3 regions of the Micromonospora sp. NPDC047762 genome follow, and region 2 is predicted to be linked to each of the others. Evidence: predicted binding sites of a transcription regulator. Region 2 holds the regulator's gene; each other region holds the start of a gene.
The links. The regulator HrcA, encoded in region 2, represses chaperone genes, less so after heat shock. The targets are predictions, from matches to a motif close to GGTTNGCACNCTCNNNNNGAGNGTGCNAACC.
Positions count from the first base shown of each region.

Region 1: a site for HrcA is predicted at 2,965-2,995, ahead of groES (co-chaperone GroES). Genes of this name have one in related genera too.
Region 3: a site for HrcA is predicted at 1,929-1,959, ahead of groL (chaperonin GroEL). Genes of this name have one in related genera too.

Region 1 is NZ_JBIDCQ010000002.1:593,279-599,444, forward strand. It holds gene ACGF3C_RS08350 (substrate-binding domain-containing protein) at 1-988, opposite strand, end outside; gene ybaK (Cys-tRNA(Pro) deacylase) at 1,168-1,647, opposite strand; gene ACGF3C_RS08360 (methyltransferase domain-containing protein) at 1,673-2,869, opposite strand; gene groES (co-chaperone GroES) at 3,129-3,443, shown strand; gene groL (chaperonin GroEL) at 3,514-5,148, shown strand; gene ACGF3C_RS08375 (molybdopterin-dependent oxidoreductase) at 5,283-6,166, shown strand, end outside.
Region 2 is NZ_JBIDCQ010000004.1:578,432-584,597, forward strand. It holds gene ACGF3C_RS16705 (16S rRNA (uracil(1498)-N(3))-methyltransferase) at 1-306, opposite strand, end outside; gene dnaJ (molecular chaperone DnaJ) at 308-1,453, opposite strand; gene hrcA (heat-inducible transcriptional repressor HrcA) at 1,529-2,551, opposite strand; gene ACGF3C_RS16720 (DUF4870 domain-containing protein) at 2,777-3,403, shown strand; gene hemW (radical SAM family heme chaperone HemW) at 3,470-4,693, opposite strand; gene ACGF3C_RS16730 (enoyl-CoA hydratase-related protein) at 4,713-5,510, shown strand; gene ACGF3C_RS16735 (SDR family NAD(P)-dependent oxidoreductase) at 5,578-6,166, opposite strand, start outside.
Region 3 is NZ_JBIDCQ010000002.1:273,261-279,426, forward strand. It holds gene ACGF3C_RS06750 (GNAT family N-acetyltransferase) at 1-93, opposite strand, end outside; gene ACGF3C_RS06755 (cold-shock protein) at 419-622, shown strand; gene ACGF3C_RS06760 (hypothetical protein) at 718-1,881, shown strand; gene groL (chaperonin GroEL) at 2,154-3,776, shown strand; gene ACGF3C_RS06770 (hypothetical protein) at 3,833-4,081, opposite strand; gene ACGF3C_RS06775 (GNAT family N-acetyltransferase) at 4,160-5,098, opposite strand; gene ACGF3C_RS06780 (S8 family serine peptidase) at 5,156-6,166, opposite strand, start outside.

The sequences.
Region 1 (6,166 bases), on a different contig from region 2:
CCTTGTAGATGGCCTTCGGGGTGAGCAGCACCGAGGGCACGTCCCGGTCACCGTCCTTGACCGTCTGGCCGGTGTCCTTCTTCTCACCCTTGGCGAGGGCGATGGCCAGGTCGGAGGCGGCCTTGGCCTCTTCCCGGACTGCCTTGTAGACGGTCATGCACTGGTCACCGGCGAGGATGTTCTGCAGGCCCTCGGTGCTGGCGTCCTGCCCGGTCACCGGCACCTTGCCGTTGAGCTTGTTCTTCTTCAGGATCGAGATGGCCGCGTTGCCGAGACCGTCGTTGGCGGCCAGCACGCCGTCGATCTTGCCGTTGGCCGTGGTGAGCTGCTGCTCGAAGATCGTCGCGGCCTGCGCGTTGTCCCACGCCGGCACCGCGTCCTCAGGGCCCTTGACGTATTCCTTGGAGTCGAACTTCGGCTTGAGTACCGAGTCGTAGCCGGCCTTGAACAGGGTGGCGTTGTTGTCGGTGGGGGAGCCGTTCAGGTACGCCACGACGGGGTTCTTGGCGCCCTTCTCGGTCAGGCACTTCGACAGACCCTCGCCCTGGAGCTTGCCGACGGTCTCGTTGTCGAAGCTGACGTAGTACTGGGCGGAGCCGCCGAGGGTGAGCCGGTCGTAGTCGATGGTGGCGACGCCCTGCGACTTGGCCTTGTCGAGCACTGCCTTGCCGGTGCCGGAGTCCAGGTTGACGATCATCAGAGCGGTCACGCCGCTGGTGATCATCTGGTCGGCGATGGTCTGGAAGGCGGTCTTGTCGTTCTGGGCGTTCTGGATGTCGTACTGGACGCCGGCGGCCTTGAACGCCTCCTCCAGGAACCGGCGGTCCGCGGTCTCCCAGCGGGCCGAGGACTTGCTGTCCGGGAGGATCACGCCGATCTTGGGGGTCTTGGCGGAGGCGGCCTTGTCGCCGGAGTCGTCGCCACAGGCGGTCAAGCCGCCGGTCGTGAGCAGGCCCACGGCGGCGATGGTGAGGATCCCCTTACGCATGTGCAGGGTCCTTTCGGAGGTGGGGGAGGTGTTGTTTTGTTGTGTCCGGCAACGTATTTCGGGTCACACCGGCTCCACAAGACCGCGCAGGTGCATAGTTTGTTGGGAGCGATAACAATTCAGCAACGCGACTGTTACTCCGCGGGTATCCCACGGGGGTGTCGACGTAACGACTGTCGTCAGTGGGTCTGCAACGGCGCGGTACGGGCGTCGGTCAGCGCCACCAGATCCGCCGCGGCCAGTTCGAGTTGCAGACCACGCCGACCAGCCGAGACGTAGATCGTCGGGAGATCCAGCGCGGATTCGTCCAGCACGGTGGGCAACCGTCGACGCTGCCCGAGCGGGCTGATCCCACCGCGTACGTAGCCGGTGGCCCGCTCGGCGACCGCCCGGTCGGCCAACGCCGCCCGCTTGCCGCCGACCGCAGCCGCGAGAGCCTTCAGATCCAACTCGCCGGTGACCGGAACGACCGCCACGGTGAGCGCGCCGTCGACGTCGGTCACCAGAGTCTTGAACACGCGCTCCGGTGCCACGCCGAGCGCCACCGCCACCAACGCGCCGTAGTTCGGGGCGTCCGGCGCCACCCGGTACGGATGGGTGCGATGCGCGATGCCCCGCTTGACCAAGAGTGCCGTTGCCGGCGTGCCCTGTCCCGCCACAGCGAAGACGCTAGTCGAGACGGCGCTAGTCGACCGGCCGGCCGATCAGCACCGTCGGTGCGCCGCCGACCCGGGTGAGCACCAGACTCGCCGCCGCGTCCCCGGCCAGCCGCAGGTCCCGCCGGAGCTGCTCCGGGGTGAGCGCCGAACCCCGCTTCAGGATCTCCACCCGGCCCACCCGGCGCTCCCGCAGCAGCGCCCGCAGGCGCTTGAGCGAGAACGGCAACACGTCGGTGATCTCCAGGCAGCGCGCGTACGGGGTGCGGACCGGCTGGTCGGCGTAGAGGTAGGCGATGCTCGGATCGCCCAGGTTGGCGTCCAGTTCGCTGGCCAGTTCGGCCACGAGGTGCGCGCGCACCACCGCCGGGTCCGGGTCGTACAGGTAGCGACGCGGCGGCCCGGCCGGCGCCTCGGCGGCACCCGAGCCGGTGAGCTGGTGGCTGTGGGCCTCGGCGCCTCGCTGGCGGTGGAGGGTGGCGCGACGGGGCACCTCCGCCATCTCGCCGCACCAGAGCGCGGCCTCGACCAGGTCGCCGTCCACGCCGACCCACTCGGCCTCCGCCCCGGCCGGGATGAGCGCGTGGTCCAGGCCCGGCGCGACCTTCACCACGGTGCGCGGCACCCGCTCGGCCAACCCGGTGACGAAGTCCCACGGTGGCGAGTAGGCGCGCGGGTCGAAGATCCGCCGCCCGGTGCCGGTGGCGCGGCGGGCCGGGTCGCAGAAGACCCCGTCGACCCTTGCCACGTCGAACCCGGTCGCGTCGCCGCACTCGACGGTGAAGAGCTCGGCCAGGCCGGCCGCCTCGGCGTTGGCGGCGGCCATCGCCGCGGTCACCGGGTCAGCCTCCACCCCGTACACCCGGATGCCGGCGCGGGCGGCGGCCAGCGCGTCGGCCCCGAGCCCGCACCCGAGATCGGCCAGGGTCCGCACGCCGGCCGCGTGCAACCGGGCGGCTCGACGGTCGGCGACCACCCGGCGGGTGGCCTGCTCCAGGCCGGGGCGGGTGAGGAACATCCCAGCGGCGGCCGAGCCGAACTTGCCCACCGCCCGGTGGCGCAGCTCGGCCTGGGTCAACGCCGCCGCGGCCAACGTCGGCGGCACCCCGGTCGCGCGCAGGGCCGACGCCGCGACCAGTGGATCACCGCCGGCCAGGTCGGCCGCCGCGGTGAGCGCGGCCGACCCCTCAGGGGTACGCAGCGCCGCCAACTGATCGAGATCCACCCGGCCATTGTCCCGTCCGACTCGGAAAACTTGGCTGGCGGGGCGCGACGCGCTGGCACTCTCCTTGACGGAGTGCTAGCCACGGAATAACCTGCGATTAGCACTCTCACCCTGAGGGTGCCAGCTTCCGGGTCTCGCGACCCGGGTGCGCACGCCAGGCGGACCGGCACCCGCGACGACGGCACCGCCCGGTGGCATGAGGCAGATTGACGCTGGTCAGCCCCGCTGGCCAGCAACGAAACCAGTACCCCAGGAGGGTATGCCCGTGACTACCGCGACCAAGGTTGCGATCAAGCCGCTCGAGGACCGCATCGTGGTCCAGGCGAACGAGGCTGAGACCACCACGGCGTCGGGCATCGTGATCCCCGACACCGCCAAGGAGAAGCCGCAGGAGGGCACCGTCCTCGCTGTGGGCCCGGGGCGCGTCGACGACAACGGCAACCGGGTTCCGGTTGACGTGCAGGTCGGCGACACCGTCCTTTACTCGAAGTACGGCGGCACCGAGGTCAAGTACGCCGGCGAGGAGTACCTGGTGCTCTCCGCCCGCGACGTCCTCGCGGTCATCGAGAAGTAAGCAACCGATCAGTGCCACTGCCCCGGTCCGGCTCGCCGGGCCGGGGCAATGGCGCTTCGAAGGGACATTAATGGCGAAGATCCTGAGCTTCTCGGACGACGCCCGGCACCTGCTGGAGCACGGTGTCAACGCCCTCGCGGACGCGGTCAAGGTCACCCTCGGCCCGCGCGGGCGCAACGTCGTCCTGGACAAGAAATTCGGTGCGCCGACGATCACCAACGATGGTGTGACCATCGCCAAGGAGATCGAGCTCACCAACCCGTACGAGAACCTTGGCGCGCAGCTGGTCAAGGAGGTGGCGACCAAGACCAACGACGTCGCCGGCGACGGCACCACCACCGCGACCGTGCTGGCCCAGGCGATGGTTCGCGAGGGTCTGCGCAACGTGACCGCCGGGACCAACCCGGCCGGTCTCAAGCGGGGCATCGACGCGGCGGCCATGAAGGTCTCCGAGGCGCTGCTCGGCAAGGCCGCCGAGGTCACCAGCAAGGAGTCGATCGCGAACGTGGCGACGATCTCCGCGCAGGACTCCACGATCGGCGATCTGATCGCCGAGGCGATGGAGCGCGTCGGCCGCGACGGTGTCATCACCGTCGAGGAAGGCTCGATGCTCACCACCGAACTGGACGTGACCGAAGGTCTCCAGTTCGACAAGGGCTTCATCTCGCCGAACTTCGTCACCGACCTGGAGGGTCAGGAATCCGTCCTTGAGGACGCGTACATCCTGGTCACCACCCAGAAGATCTCGGCGATCGAGGAGCTGCTGCCGCTGCTGGAGAAGGTCCTGCAGAACAGCAAGCCCCTGCTGATCATCGCCGAGGACGTGGACGGCCAGGCGCTCTCCACCCTGGTGGTCAACTCGCTGCGTAAGACCCTCAAGGTCTGCGCGGTCAAGGCCCCCGGCTTCGGTGACCGGCGCAAGGCAATGCTCCAGGACATCGCGATCTCCACGGGCGCCGAGCTGGTCGCCCCGGAGCTGGGCTACAAGCTCGACCAGGTCGGCCTGGAGGTGCTCGGCACCGCCCGGCGCGTCGTGGTCGACAAGGAGAACACCACGATCGTCGACGGCGGTGGCCAGAAGGCCGACGTCACCGACCGGGTCTCCCAGATCCGCAAGGAGATCGAGGCCTCCGACTCCGACTGGGACCGGGAGAAGCTGGCCGAGCGGCTGGCGAAGCTCTCCGGTGGCATCGCCGTCATCAAGGCCGGCGCGGCGACCGAGGTCGAGATGAAGGAGCGCAAGCACCGCATCGAGGACGCCATCGCGGCGACCAAGGCTGCGGTCGAGGAGGGCACCGTGCCCGGCGGCGGCGCCGCCCTGGTGCAGATCCTCTCGGTGCTCGACGACGACCTGGGCTTCACCGGTGACGAGAAGGTTGGCGTCTCGGTCGTGCGCAAGGCGCTCGTCGAGCCGCTGCGCTGGATCGCCCAGAACGCCGGTCACGACGGCTACGTCGTGACGCAGAAGGTCGCCGACCTCACGTGGGGCAACGGCCTCGACGCCGCCAAGGGCGAGTACGTCGACCTGGTCAAGGCCGGCATCATCGACCCGGTGAAGGTGACCCGCAACGCGGTCACCAACGCCGCCTCGATCGCCGGTCTGCTGCTCACCACGGAGAGCCTCGTGGTGGACAAGCCGGAGCAGGCCGAGCCGGCCGCCGCCGGCGGGCACGGCCACGGCCACCAGCACGGCCCGGGCTTCTGATCCGGTAGCGACACCCGTTCCGGGGCGCACCGCCGTCAGGCGGTGCGCCCCGGCTCGTGCCTGCGGGCTGCCAGGTCATTACCGAACGCTGACGTTGTTGGCGACCGGGCGAGATGATCGCGCACACTGGGCCGATGAGCACCACGTCACGGCGGTACGCCGCGTTGGCCGGAATCACCGCCGCCGCCGTCGCGATCGGGATCGCCGAACCGGTCGCGGTGTTGACCGGTCCCCGGTCGGCGCCCCTGGTCGCGGTCGGCGGGGTCGTCGTCGACGCCGTCCCCGAATCGCTGAAGCAACTCGCCATCGACCTCTTCGGCACCGCCGACAAGATCGCGCTGCTGGTCGGCACGGCCGTGTTGCTGGGAGGCTTCGCCGCCGTCTTCGGCGTACTGGCGGTCCGCCGACTGGCGTTCGGCCTGGCCGGCATCGCCGCGTTCGGCGCCATCGGCGTGGCAGCCGCGTTGACCCGCTCCGGTGCTGACCTCGCCGACGCGCTGCCATCCCTGGTCGGCGCCGGTCTCGGTGCCCTGGTGCTCTGGCTGTTCATCGGCGGACCGTTCGAGCTGGACCCCTGGTCCTGGTCACCACCCACGCCGCCCGCTGCTCCGGTGTCCCCGGCAGGGCCGGTGCCGGTGACTCCCGCCGGGCCGACGACGGCGGTCGAAGCGGTCGGGCCTGCCGAAGTGGACCCGGAGTCGCGGCGACGGTTCCTCACCGGCAGCGGAGTGCTGCTAGGCACGGCCGTGGTGGCCGGCCTCGGTGGGCGGTGGCTGGCAGGGCGGCGCGGCGTGTCCGCAGCCCGCGACGCGATCCGCCTGCCCGCGCCGGTCGCCCCCGCGCCGGCCGTACCGGCGGGCGCGGACCTCTCACTGACGCAGCTCGCGCCGTACGTCACCCCGAACTTCGGGTTCTACCGGATCGACACCGCGCTGGTGGTGCCCCAGGTCGACCCGGACACCTGGCGGCTGCGGATCCACGGACGGGTCGGCAGGGAACGCACCTACAGCTACGCGGA
Region 2 (6,166 bases):
CACCCCGACCTCGGTCATCGCCTGCACGGCCAGCTCACCCCGGTCGCCCTTGGCGATGCCCTGCACCGTCACCAGTCGGGGTACCGGCGCGTCCGCGTACCCCCGGGAGGTGACGGTGACCTCCAGGCTGCCCCGGCCGACGGCCGTGACCACGGCGACGGCCGTGCCACCCCGGCCGTCGGCGAGCAGCAACTCCTCGCCGACGCGCAACCGCTGCACTGTCGCGGCGTGGTGCCCCTCCGGGCCGTCCAGGGTCAGCGCGTCGCCGGTGGGCAGCGCCTCCACCAGGAACAGCGGCGCGGACACCTCAGGCGTGCCCGTTGAACGCGTCGCGCATCCGGGAGAAGAAGCCGCCCTGCTTGGACAGCTCGGCGACCTCCTCACCACGGGTCTTGGCGAAGTCGCGCAGCATCTTCTCCTGGTCCGGGTCGAGCTTGGTCGGCGTCCGCACGTCGAGGTGGACGTAGAGGTCGCCCCGGCCGGTGCCGCGCAGGTGCGGCACGCCCCGGGCGCGCAGTCGCAGCGTGCTGGCCGGCTGGGTGCCGGCCTTGACGTCGACGGTCTCCTCGCTGTCCAGCGTCTTGATGGTCAGCCGGGTGCCCAGTGCCGCCGCCGTCATCGGCACCGTGACCCGGCAGTGCAGGTCGTCGCCCTTGCGGGAGTACACGTCGTGCGGGCGCTCGTGGATCTCCACGTAGAGGTCGCCGGCGGTGCCGCCGCCGGGGCCCACCTCGCCCTGCTGGGCCAGCCGGATCCGCATGCCGTCCTCGACACCGGCCGGGATCTTGACGGTCAACGACCGGCGGGTCCGCACCCGGCCGTCGCCGGCGCAGGTGGGGCAGGGGTGCGGGATGGTGGTGCCGTAGCCCTGGCACACGGTGCACGGCCGGGCGGAGACCACCTGGCCGAGGAAGGTGCGCTGCACCGACTGCACCTCGCCCCGACCACCACACGCCTCGCAGGTCGCCAGGTGCGTGCCGGCGGCCGTGCCGGCGCCGGAGCAGGTGGTGCAGAGCACCGCGGTGTCGACGGTGATCGGGGCCTCCACGCCGAAGGCCGTCTCGTGCAGGTCGAGTTCGAGCCGCAGGATCGCGTCGGCCCCAGGGCGGGTACGCGGCCGGGGGCCACGGGCGCCACCTCCGGCACCGCCGAAGAACGCGTCCATGATGTCCTGGAAACCGACGAACGGGCCGGCGCCTCCGGGGCCACCCGGGCCGCCGGCGCCGCCGCCACCGGGGGCGAGCGGGTCACCACCCAGGTCGACGATCTGCCGCTTACGGTCGTCCGAGAGGACCTCGTACGCGGCGTTGATGTCCTTGAACTTCTCCTGAGCCTCCGGGTCCGGATTGACGTCCGGGTGGAACTGGCGCGCCAGCTTGCGGTAGGCGCGCTTGATCTCGTCATCGGAGGCTTCCCGGCTCACACCGAGAATGCCGTAGTAGTCCCTGGCCACTGCGTTCCGTGTCCTCATGTTCGTCTCGCGTTGCGCCGGTCGGCGGCCGCAGCCGGCCGCATCGGCCCTGACCAATCAGTTCTGGGCCAGCAACTCGCCCACGTAGCGTGCCACGGCGCGGACCGTGGCGATGTTGCCGGGGTAGTCCATCCGGGTGGGCCCCAGCACCCCCAGGCCGCCCAGGATGGTGGTGCCCGGGCCGTACCCGGTGCTGACCACCGAGGCGGCTCGCAGGTTGTCGAACTCGTTCTCGTCGCCGATCAGCACCCGGGTCGTGCTCGGCTCTGTCTCACCGATGAGCTTGAGCAGCACGACCTCCTCCTCCAGAGCTTCGAGGATCGGCCGCAGGGAGCCCTGGAAGTCGAGCAGGCCGCCCCGGGTGAGGTTCGCGGTGCCGGCGAGGGCGATCCGCTCCTCGTGCCGCTCGACGAGCGTCTCCAGCAGGACGGTGGCGAGCGTGGTCATGGTCGGACGCAGGCCGGGCGGCGCTTCCTCGACCAGCGCCTGCACCAGCGGGGGCGTCTCGGACAGCCGGGCGTTGGCGAGCTTCTCGTTGATCAGTCGGCGCAGGTCGGTGACGTCGTCGGCGGGCACCGGGCCGGGCAGCTCCACGAGTCGCTGCTCCACCCGCCCGGTGTCGGCGATCATGACGAGCATCAACCGGGTGGTGGAGATCGGCACCAGCTCCAGGTGACGCACCGAGGAGCGGGCCAGGCTCGGGTACTGCACGACGGCGACCTGTCGGGTCAGCTGGGCGAGCAACCGCACCGTACGGTGCACCACGTCGTCGAGGTCGACCGCGCCGACCAGGAAGCGCTCGATGGCCCGGCGCTCGGCCGGGCTGAGCGGTTTGACCCGGGACAACCGGTCGACGAAGAGGCGGTAGCCGCGGTCGGTGGGCACCCGGCCGGCACTGGTGTGCGGCTGCCGGATGTAGCCCTCCTCCTCCAGCACGGCCATGTCGTTGCGGACCGTGGCCGGGGAGACCCCGAGCTGGTGCCGCTCGACCAGCGCCTTGCTGCCGACCGGCTCCTGGGTGGAGACGTAGTCTTCGACGATGGCGCGGAGCACGGCGAGTTTCCGGTCGTCGAGACCCATCCTCCGCACCTCCTGTCGCACGTCGGCCGCCGGCGCTCTGGGCCGGCCGGGCCGTCCTGGCACTCGACTGTAGCGAGTGCCAGTCTACGTCGGCGGGCCCGCCGACGCGATGATCAACGGCCACCCTTCGGTGCGGCCCACGCCACGCTGTTGGGCCGATCGGCCCGCACTGCGAGGCGAAGTCGCTCTGGTGCGGCGTTGCCACCGGCACCTACCGTGACATCCATGACTGAACCTCCTCGCCCTCCCGGGTCGGGCGACCCCGGCAACTACCCGCCGGAGCCCACCTCCCCCGGGCCGTACCCGTCGGCCGAGCCGCCCACCGCACCACTGTCCGGGGCGCCCGGCCCGGCCGGCTATCCCCCGCCCGGTGGCTATCCGCCGCCCACCGGTGACCAACCGCCGTCAGGCGGCTACCCTCCGGCAGGCGGCTACCCCCCGCCCGGGGGCTATCCCCCGCCCGGCGGCTACCCGGCCGGTGGGGCCTACGGCGGCCCCGGCGGTGGCTACGCCAACAACGAGGACAAGACCTGGGCGCTGGTCGCGCACTTCGGCGGCGCGCTCGGCGCGCTGGTCAGTTTCGGTCCGCTGGGCTTCGTCGCCCCGCTGATCGCCTACCTGGCCCGCGGCCAGCAGTCGCCGACCGTCCGGGCGCACGCCCTCGCCGCCCTGAACTTTCAGATCCTCTGGTCGATCATCGCGTTCGTGCTGCTCTTCGTGAGCTGGTGCCTGCTCTTCCTGCCCAGCATCGCCGTCGTGGTGATCCAGATCCTCTTCGGGATCATCGCCGGCATGAAGGCCAACGAGGGCACCCCGTACCGCTACCCGATGACTGCCACCTTCATCAAGTGAACCGGGCCGGCCGCTCCCCCGGCCGGCCCGATTCACCGCCGTCCCGGTCCGGGAGCGGTGGGCCACTCAGGGCAGCAGATCGCGGACGACCGCGTCGGCGAGCAGGCGCCCGCGCACTGTGAGCACCGCCCGGCCGGCGGCGTACTCGTCGGCTGCCAGCAGACCGCCGGCCAGGGCCCGCTCGGCGCCGGCCCGGCCGGCCGCGTCGAGCACCGCCAGCGGGAGACCACTGGCCAACCGCAGCCGGAGCATCACGTCCTCCATGTGCGCCTCGTCGACGGTGAGCACCTCCCGGGCCAGGCCGGGAGACTCCCCGGCGGCCAACCGCTTGGCGTACGCCGAGGGGTGCTTCACGTTCCACCAGCGGACCCCGCCGACGTGGCTGTGCGCCCCCGGCCCCAGCCCCCACCAGTCCGCGCCGGTCCAGTAGAGCAGGTTGTGCCGGCAGCGGGCGTCCTCGGTGCGGGCCCAGTTGGAGACCTCGTACCAGGAGAGCCCGGCCGCGTCGAGCGCGGCCTCCGCGGCCAGGTAGCGGTCCGCTGCCACGTCGTCACTGGGGTACGCCAGCTCGCCGCGCCGCATCCGGGCGGCGAGCCGGGTGCCGTCCTCGACGATCAGGGCGTACGCGCTGACGTGGTCCACCCCGGCGGCGACGACCTGCTCCAGCGAGGCGGCGAAGTCCTCGGGACGCTCCCCCGGGGTGCCGTAGATCAGGTCCAGGTTGACGTGCTCGAACCCGGCGTGGCGCGCCTCCAGGGCGGCGGCGGTGGCCCGGCCGGCGCTGTGTTTGCGGTCCAGGATCGCCAGCACCCCCGGGGAGGCGGACTGCATGCCCAGCGAGATCCGGGTGTAGCCGGCGGCCCGCAGCAGCTTCAACGATTCCGGGGTGACCGACTCGGGGTTGGCCTCGGTGGTCGCCTCGGCGTCGGCGGCCAGCCCCCAGGTGCTGTCGATGCCGTCGAGGATGCGGGCCAGGTCGTCGGCGGGGAGCAGGGTCGGCGTGCCGCCGCCGACGAAGACGGTGTCGACCCGGGGCGGCGGAGTGTCGCCGAGCACCCGGGCGGCGAGCCTCAGCTCGGCCAGCACCGTGTCCGCGTACCCCTCGCGGCTCGCGCCGCCGCCCAGTTCGGCCGCGGTGTAGGTGTTGAAGTCGCAGTATCCGCATCGACTGGCGCAGAACGGCACGTGCACGTACACGCCGAAGCCGCGCGCGCCGACCGCCGCGGTGGCGGTGGCGGGCAACGATCCGTCGACGGGGACGGTCTCACCATCTGGAAGGACGCCGGGCATGGCCACTAGTGTGCCCGGCATGACCTCTCCCGACGTCCTCGTGCGGGTCGCCACGGCCCGTGGGGTGACCACCCTCACCCTCGACAGCCCGCACAATCGCAATGCCCTCTCCACCGCCCTGATGACCCAGTTGCTGGCCGGGCTGGCGGACGCGGTCGCCGACGAGGCGGTGCGAGTGATCGTGCTCGACCACACCGGCCCGGTGTTCTGCTCCGGCGCGGACCTGAAGGAGACCGCTGCGGCGTACGCCAGCGGGACGGTGCCGGCCGGGATGCTGGGTGACGTGCTCGCGGCGCTCTGGGAGTGCCCGAAGCCGGTGCTGGCCCGGGTCGGCGGCCCGGCGCGGGCCGGCGGGCTGGGCCTGATCGCCGCCGCCGACCTGGCGGTCTGCGCCGACGAGGCGACCTTCGCGTTCACCGAGGTACGCATCGGGGTGATCCCGGCGGTGATCTCGGCGACCGTGCTGCCCCGGCTGCACCCCCGCGCCGCCGCCGAGCTGTACCTGACCGGGGACACCTTCGACGGCCGTCGGGCCGCCGAGGTCGGCCTGGTGACGGCCTCGGTCCCGGCGGACGGGTTGGACGACGCGGTACGGGGCTACTGCGACTCGCTGGTGCGCGGCGCCCCCGGTGCGCTGGCCGGCGCGAAGGAGCTGCTGCGTCGACCGGGGACCGCCGAGTTGCGCGCCGACCTGGCCCGACTCTCCGCCGTCTCGACCGGCTACTTCCTCTCCGACGAGGGACGCGAGGGGGTCTCCGCGTTCCGCGAACGTCGGCCGGCTCGATGGGTGCCCGCCCTGGACGGCGACTCCGCCTAGGGCGCGTCCGGGGCGCCGCCTTCGGTTGGCGGCGCCCCGGTCTCCGATCCGGTCAGCGCGGGTCGGGTCACCAGGCGGTCGCGCCGCCGTCGACCGGGTAGTTCGCCCCGGTGATGTACGACGCCCGGTCGGACGCGAGGAAGACCACCAGCTCGACGACCTCCTCGGGGCGCGCGAAGCGCTTGAGGAGCGTCTTGGCCGTGATGGCGTCCCGCGCCTCCTGGTTGTCACCGAGGTCGCGTTCGCTGGCCGGGGTGAGGGTGGGCCCGGGGCTGACCGCCACCGCGCGGATGCCGTGGGGCGCACCTTCGAGGGCGAGCTGTCGCGTCATGCCGATGATGCCGGCGTTCGCGGCGGTGTGACCGACCATCGGCGGGACGTGGCCGCCGATCATTCCGGCCATGGAGGCGGCGCTGATGATGACGCCGCCGCCGCGTCGGACCAGGTGCGGCCAGGCGAACTTCGACACGAAGTACGGAATGTCGAGTTCTCCGGTGATGGTGTAGCGCCAGTCCTGCACGGAGAAGTCGGGCATCGGGCCGAAGCGGAGCGCGGCGGCGTTGTTGTAGACCACGTCGAGCCCGCCATAGGCGGCCGCGGCGTCGTCGACGAGCTTGCGTACCTGCTCGGGGTCGGTGAGGTCGACCGGCGCGATG
Region 3 (6,166 bases), on a different contig from region 2:
CAGGCGCAGCGCCCGCATCCGGGCGGCGTCCTCCGGCCGGACCCGGCGGATCTCCGCGAGCCGCACTGTCGGCGGGCCCATGTCGGTGGTCATGTCCGCATGCCTACCACAGGGCAGGGATGGCGTTTCGCGAGCTGGGCCCGATCGCCGTCATCTCGGGGCCGCCCGGCGAACGCCCCTCCATTCTGCAATGACGCGGGCGAATCCGGTGGCTCGGGAATCCGGCCGATCAGCGCGGCCGGTGCGCCTCGGAGTGTGTCTGTTTTGTGGCCGTGCGCGGCCGTCAGTCCTCGTGTAGCGTGCGATTTCGGTCACCTTCTTCAATGGCGGTCATCGATCGCTGAGTCGGTGGTCCGGGGCGTCCGGCCGTGCCGTGCGCCGAGTCAGGCAACGCCGGGCAGAGTGAGGGAAGTGCACAGTGGCACAGGGCTCCGTGAAGTGGTTCAACGCCGAAAAGGGCTACGGCTTCATCGCCGTCGACGGCGGGCAGGACGTTTTTGTCCACTTCTCCGCGATCGAGATGGACGGTTACAAGGCGCTGGACGACGGTCAGCGGGTCGAGTTCGAGATCACCCAGGGCCAGAAGGGCCCACAGGCAGAGCACGTACGCGTCATCGACTGAGCTTCCTGGCCGATCGGCCCCGTGAGTCGGGGCTGCGGCAGGGGCGTGCACCCGGGAAGATCGTGAACCGTTCCAGCCGATGCTGAGGAGCGTTCATGACCGACCAGCCACCCCCGCACACTCCGTCCTCCGGGTCGGGGGAGCCGGACCCGTCCTCGCCCGCCGGCAGCCCCGGCCCCGCCGGTCCGCCGCCCGGCTGGGGGCCGGGCACGCCCCCGGCCGGCCCGTCCTCCGGCCCCGCCGGTCCGCCGCCCGGCTGGGATCCCGCGCAGGGTGCCTGGGGTGCGGCCCCGCCGCCGCAGGGCTGGGCGTTCCCGCCCACCGGGGGCTACCCGCCCGGGTCGGGTCCCTACGGCGGGCAGCCGTGGTACCCGGGGCCGCCGGTCGGCTGGTACCCGCCCGGTTACGGGGTCGACCCGAACGACGCCCTGGTCACGCCACCTGGCGCGGGTATCGGCGGCTGGTTCAACCGCTGCGGAGGAGCGCTGCGCCGGGGCTGGCGGCAGTTGGTGCCGATCATGCTGCTCACCCAGGTGCTGCCCGCGGCGGTGCTCTCGGTGGTCTCCCTCGGGCTGGACCCGTCGGCGAAGTGGGCCGCGCAGGCCGGATCGACTTCGACCCCCGCGCTGCCGGACAATTTCGTCGCCGAACTGCTGAGCCTCCTGGTCCTGCTGCTCGGCGGCAGCCTGGTCGTCGGGTTGGTGCAGGCCGTCGGGTGGGCCGCCGGCACCTGGGTGATCACCCAGCAGGCGGCCGGTCAGCCGGCCAGCCTGGAGTCCGCGCTGCGCTACGGCCTGCGTCGGGCACTCGGGCTGTGGGCGTGGACCCTGCTGGTCAGTCTGCTCATCGGCGTCGGTGTCTGCTTCTGCGTGCTGCCGGGCATCTACCTGGCCTTCGCGCTGAGCATGGCCGGCCCCGTCTATCTCTTCGAACGGCACAACCCGATCGGTCGATCGTTCCGGATGTTCCACGACCGACTCGGCCTGCTGCTCGGACGGGTGGCCCTGGTGGCCGTGGCGGTGATCGTCGGCACGCTGATCCCCGGTGGCCTGGAAGGGATCGGCACCGGCGCGCTCGGAACGGACCCGTTCTCCTCGGCGGGTACCGCCGCCGGGGCGGTGGTGGTGATCGGGATCACCGCCGTGCTGGCCCTGCCGGCCCATCTCGCGCAGATGGTCGGTCTGCTGGTGACGTACGTCGAGCAGCGTGCCCATGAGGCGCCGGTGAACAGCGCTGGACTGGCTGCGGAACTCGGCTGAGCGGCGGCATCGTGCTTGCACTCGGCAGGGGAGAGTGCTAAACAAGTCATTGGCACTCGCATACCGTGAGTGCCAACGGTCGGGACGGTGGGGCCAGGTTGTGCCGGTGTGGAGACACCGGGGCAGCACATGGCCGGTCGTCGCGGGCTATCCGGCCCGGCCGAAGGACGTCGTCGTCGCCAGGTGGCGACGTCCCTAGGTGCGCACACCAGGCGGCCCATCCGGGGCACACATCTCGGGTGGCCCGTGAGTGTCCAGGAGGACAACGCCGTATGGCCAAGATGATCGCTTTCGACGAAGAGGCTCGCCGCGGCCTCGAGCGGGGCATGAACCAGCTCGCCGACGCCGTAAAGGTGACCCTCGGCCCCAAGGGCCGCAACGTCGTGCTCGAGAAGAAGTGGGGTGCCCCCACCATCACCAACGATGGTGTGAGCATCGCCAAGGAGATCGAGCTCGAGGACCCGTACGAGAAGATCGGCGCTGAGCTGGTCAAGGAGGTCGCCAAGAAGACCGACGACGTTGCCGGTGACGGCACGACGACGGCGACCGTCCTGGCCCAGGCCCTGGTTCGCGAGGGCCTGCGCAACGTGGCCGCCGGCGCCAACCCGATGGCCCTGAAGCGGGGCATCGAGGCCGCGGTCGCGAGCGTCTCGGAGGAGCTGTCCAAGCTCGCCAAGGACGTCGAGACCAAGGAGCAGATCGCCTCCACCGCCTCCATCTCCGCTGGCGACAGCACCGTCGGCGAGATCATCGCCGAGGCGATGGACAAGGTCGGCAAGGAAGGCGTCATCACCGTCGAGGAGAGCAACACCTTCGGGCTGGAGCTGGAGCTCACCGAGGGTATGCGCTTCGACAAGGGCTACATCTCGGCCTACTTCATGACCGACCCGGAGCGTATGGAGGCCGTCTTCGACGACCCGTACATCCTGATCGCCAACAGCAAGATCTCGTCGGTGAAGGACCTGCTCCCGATCCTGGAGAAGGTCATGCAGTCGGGCAAGCCGCTGCTGATCATCGCCGAGGACCTGGAGGGCGAGGCCCTCGCCACCCTGGTGGTCAACAAGGTCCGTGGCACCTTCAAGTCGGTCGCCGTCAAGGCGCCGGGCTTCGGTGACCGCCGCAAGGCCATGCTGACCGACATCGCCATCCTCGCCGGTGGCCAGGTCATCAGCGAGGAGGTCGGCCTCAAGCTCGACGCCGCCACCGTCGACATGCTGGGCCGCGCCCGCAAGGTCGTGGTGACCAAGGACGAGACCACCATCGTCGACGGTGCCGGTGACGCCGAGCAGATCCAGGGCCGGGTCAACCAGATCCGGGCCGAGATCGACAAGAGCGACTCCGACTACGACCGCGAGAAGCTGCAGGAGCGGCTGGCCAAGCTGGCCGGCGGCGTCGCGGTCATCAAGGTCGGCGCGGCCACCGAGGTCGAGCTCAAGGAGCGCAAGCACCGCATCGAGGACGCCGTTCGCAACGCGAAGGCGGCCGTCGAAGAGGGCATCGTCCCGGGTGGTGGCGTCGCGCTGGTGCAGGCCGGCAAGACCGCCTTCGACAAGCTCGACCTGGTCGGCGACGAGGCGACCGGTGCGAACATCGTCAAGGTCGCGCTGGACGCCCCGCTGCGGCAGATCGCCGTCAACGCCGGCCTTGAGGGCGGCGTCGTGGTGGAGAAGGTCCGTAACCTCGAAGCGGGTCACGGTCTTAACGCCGCCAACGGCGAGTACGTCGACCTGCTGGCGGCGGGCATCATCGACCCGGCCAAGGTGACGCGTTCGGCGCTGCAGAACGCCGCTTCCATCGCGGCGCTCTTCCTCACCACCGAGGCTGTTGTCGCGGACAAGCCGGAGAAGACCCCGGCTGCCCCGGCTGGCCCGGGTGGCGGGGACATGGACTTCTGAGTCCAGTTCCGACACCGAACGGGGCGGGCCGCTGACGCGGTCCGCCCCGTTCGTCGTCAGGTTGGCAGTGGGCGCTGGTTGCGCCGTTTCTGTGCCCGGCTGTACGGCGGGAGCAGCTGGATCGGCGCGTCCACCATCTCCTGCGACTCCTCGGCCACCGGCGGCTCGCCGTCGGTGGTCATCTCGGCCAGTTGCTCGGCGTCGCCGTAGTCGAGCCTGTCGAACGGCAGTTGGCCGGGGAGTTCACCCACCGGTTTCCAGGTGATCGGCGGGCCGTCCTCGGTCTGGTTGTCATCCGTGGTCATGGCTGCCTCCTCTACCGAAACGGTAGGGGGCGTCGTTGGCCGATGCGGGCGAATGGATCTATGTCCTGTTTGCCCCGGTTATCCCCCGGACAGGGTCCGCCGGTACAGGAAGAAGACCCGCTCGATCCGCGCACCCGCGCTGCCCGAGTAGAACGGCACCGGTCCTACCCAGCCGATCTGTGCCCGGTCCAGCCCCACCGCCCGCTGGTCGCGCAGGCAGCGCCGCAACAGCACCCCACCGATGCCCGACCCCTCCGCGGCCGGTGCGGTGCCCATCGGCCCGAACCAACTCGGCCGGGACGACCCGTACGCGGCGAAGCCGAGCACCTCGCCGTCCCGCTCCGCCAGGTGGCAACCGGCGTCGGCACGCCCCACCGAACCGGCCAGCTCACCGTCCCACGTTCCGCCGAAGGTGGACCGGGCGAACGCGGTCAGCGCCGGAAGGTCCGCCGGCTCCGCCCGGCGTACCGTGACGCCCTGGTCGGCCAGCCGCCGCTCCGTCGCCTCGGTGGACCGCAGTGCCGGCGACCCGTCGTACGACAGGTCCGCGGTCATGTTCCAGGCGGTCCGGTCCTGCTGGTAGCCGAGCGCGAGGGCGGCGCAGACCGCCGGCGTGTAGCGGACGTCGATCCCCGGCCACGCGTAGTACGGCGGGTTCCCGGCCAGCAGCACCTCGGTCGCCCCACGGTCGGCGAGCACCCGCTCGGCCCGCTGGAGCAGCGCCCGGCCGACGCCCCGACGCCGCTGATCCGCAAGGACCGCGACCAGGTCGACGTGCCCGATCCCCGGCTCGACCGACGACACCGAACAGATCAGCACCCCCACCAGGTCCGCACCTCGGTACGCGCCCAGCCCGACCACGGGCCGGTCGGCGGCGGCGGCCCGGGTCCAGAGCACGTCCACGATGGAAGCCGCCTCGGCGGAGTCCTCGGGCAGGTCGAGCGCCTGCTGGCAGAGCTGTACGACGCTGGTGACCAGGTCGGCGGTCAGCTCGGTGACGGTGATCTCGGCGTCCATGGTCGCCGACCCTAGATCACCGGATGTCGAGCCGCACCCCCGCCCGTGGGGCGACGATCAGCCCTGGGCGGCGCGAACGGCGGCGTAGGCGTCGACCTGGCCGGCGCCGGTGACGTTCGCCGGAGCGCCGCAGGCGTCGGAGGGACTGTCGGAGCGATAGGTGGGCGTCACCTCCGTGGCGGTGTCGCGCAGGATCTGCCGGGTCCGGGTCACGTCGCCGACCAGCGCCGGGTTCGCCGACCACATCAGCGCGACCACCCCGGCCACCTGCGGGGTCGCCATCGACGTGCCGTCCAGCTCGGCGTAGGTGCCGCCCGGCATGGCCGACACCACACCCACTCCCGGTGCCAGCACGTCCGGTTTACCCGAGCCGCCCGGCACCGGCCCGCGCGAGGAGAACTCGGCGACGCGCCGCTGGTCGTCCACCGCGCCCACTGTCAGCACGTCCGGGTAGGGGGCGGGCGGATCGTCGATCGACGCGCACCACGGGCCGGTGTTCCCGGCCGCGGCGACCACGAAGATCCCGGCGGCGTCGAGGGCGGCGGTGGCCGGCCGCAGAACGCGCTGGTCGCAACCCTCGATGGGCGGGCAGCCCCACGAGTTGGTCAGCACCTGCGGGGCGCGCTCCGGACGGCCGTCGGTGAACGGATCGCCGCCGGCCGGGAAGGGCGCCAACATGAACTGGAGACAGTCCAGGTAGTGCGCGGGGCTGCCGAGGTTGCGGTCCAGGTTCACGCAGCCCACCCACTGCGCGTCCGGGGCCACCCCGATGCCGTCCCGCCCGACCGCGCTGCCCACCGTGTGGGTGCCGTGCCCGCCCTTGTCGGTCGGGCTCCGGGTGTCGTCCCACGGGTCGAACCAGGAGTCGTCCCCACCACGGAACCCGGCCCGTAGCGCCGGATGGCCGCCGTCCACCCCCGAGTCGGAGCTGCCGACCACGATGCCCGCGCCGGTGACCCGGAGTTGGGACCACACCCGGTCGGCGCCGATCTGACGGATGTTCCACTCCGGGCCGGTGGGCTTGGGCAGGGTGCCGCGGCTCTGCCCGGCCGGGGCCGGCAACGGTCG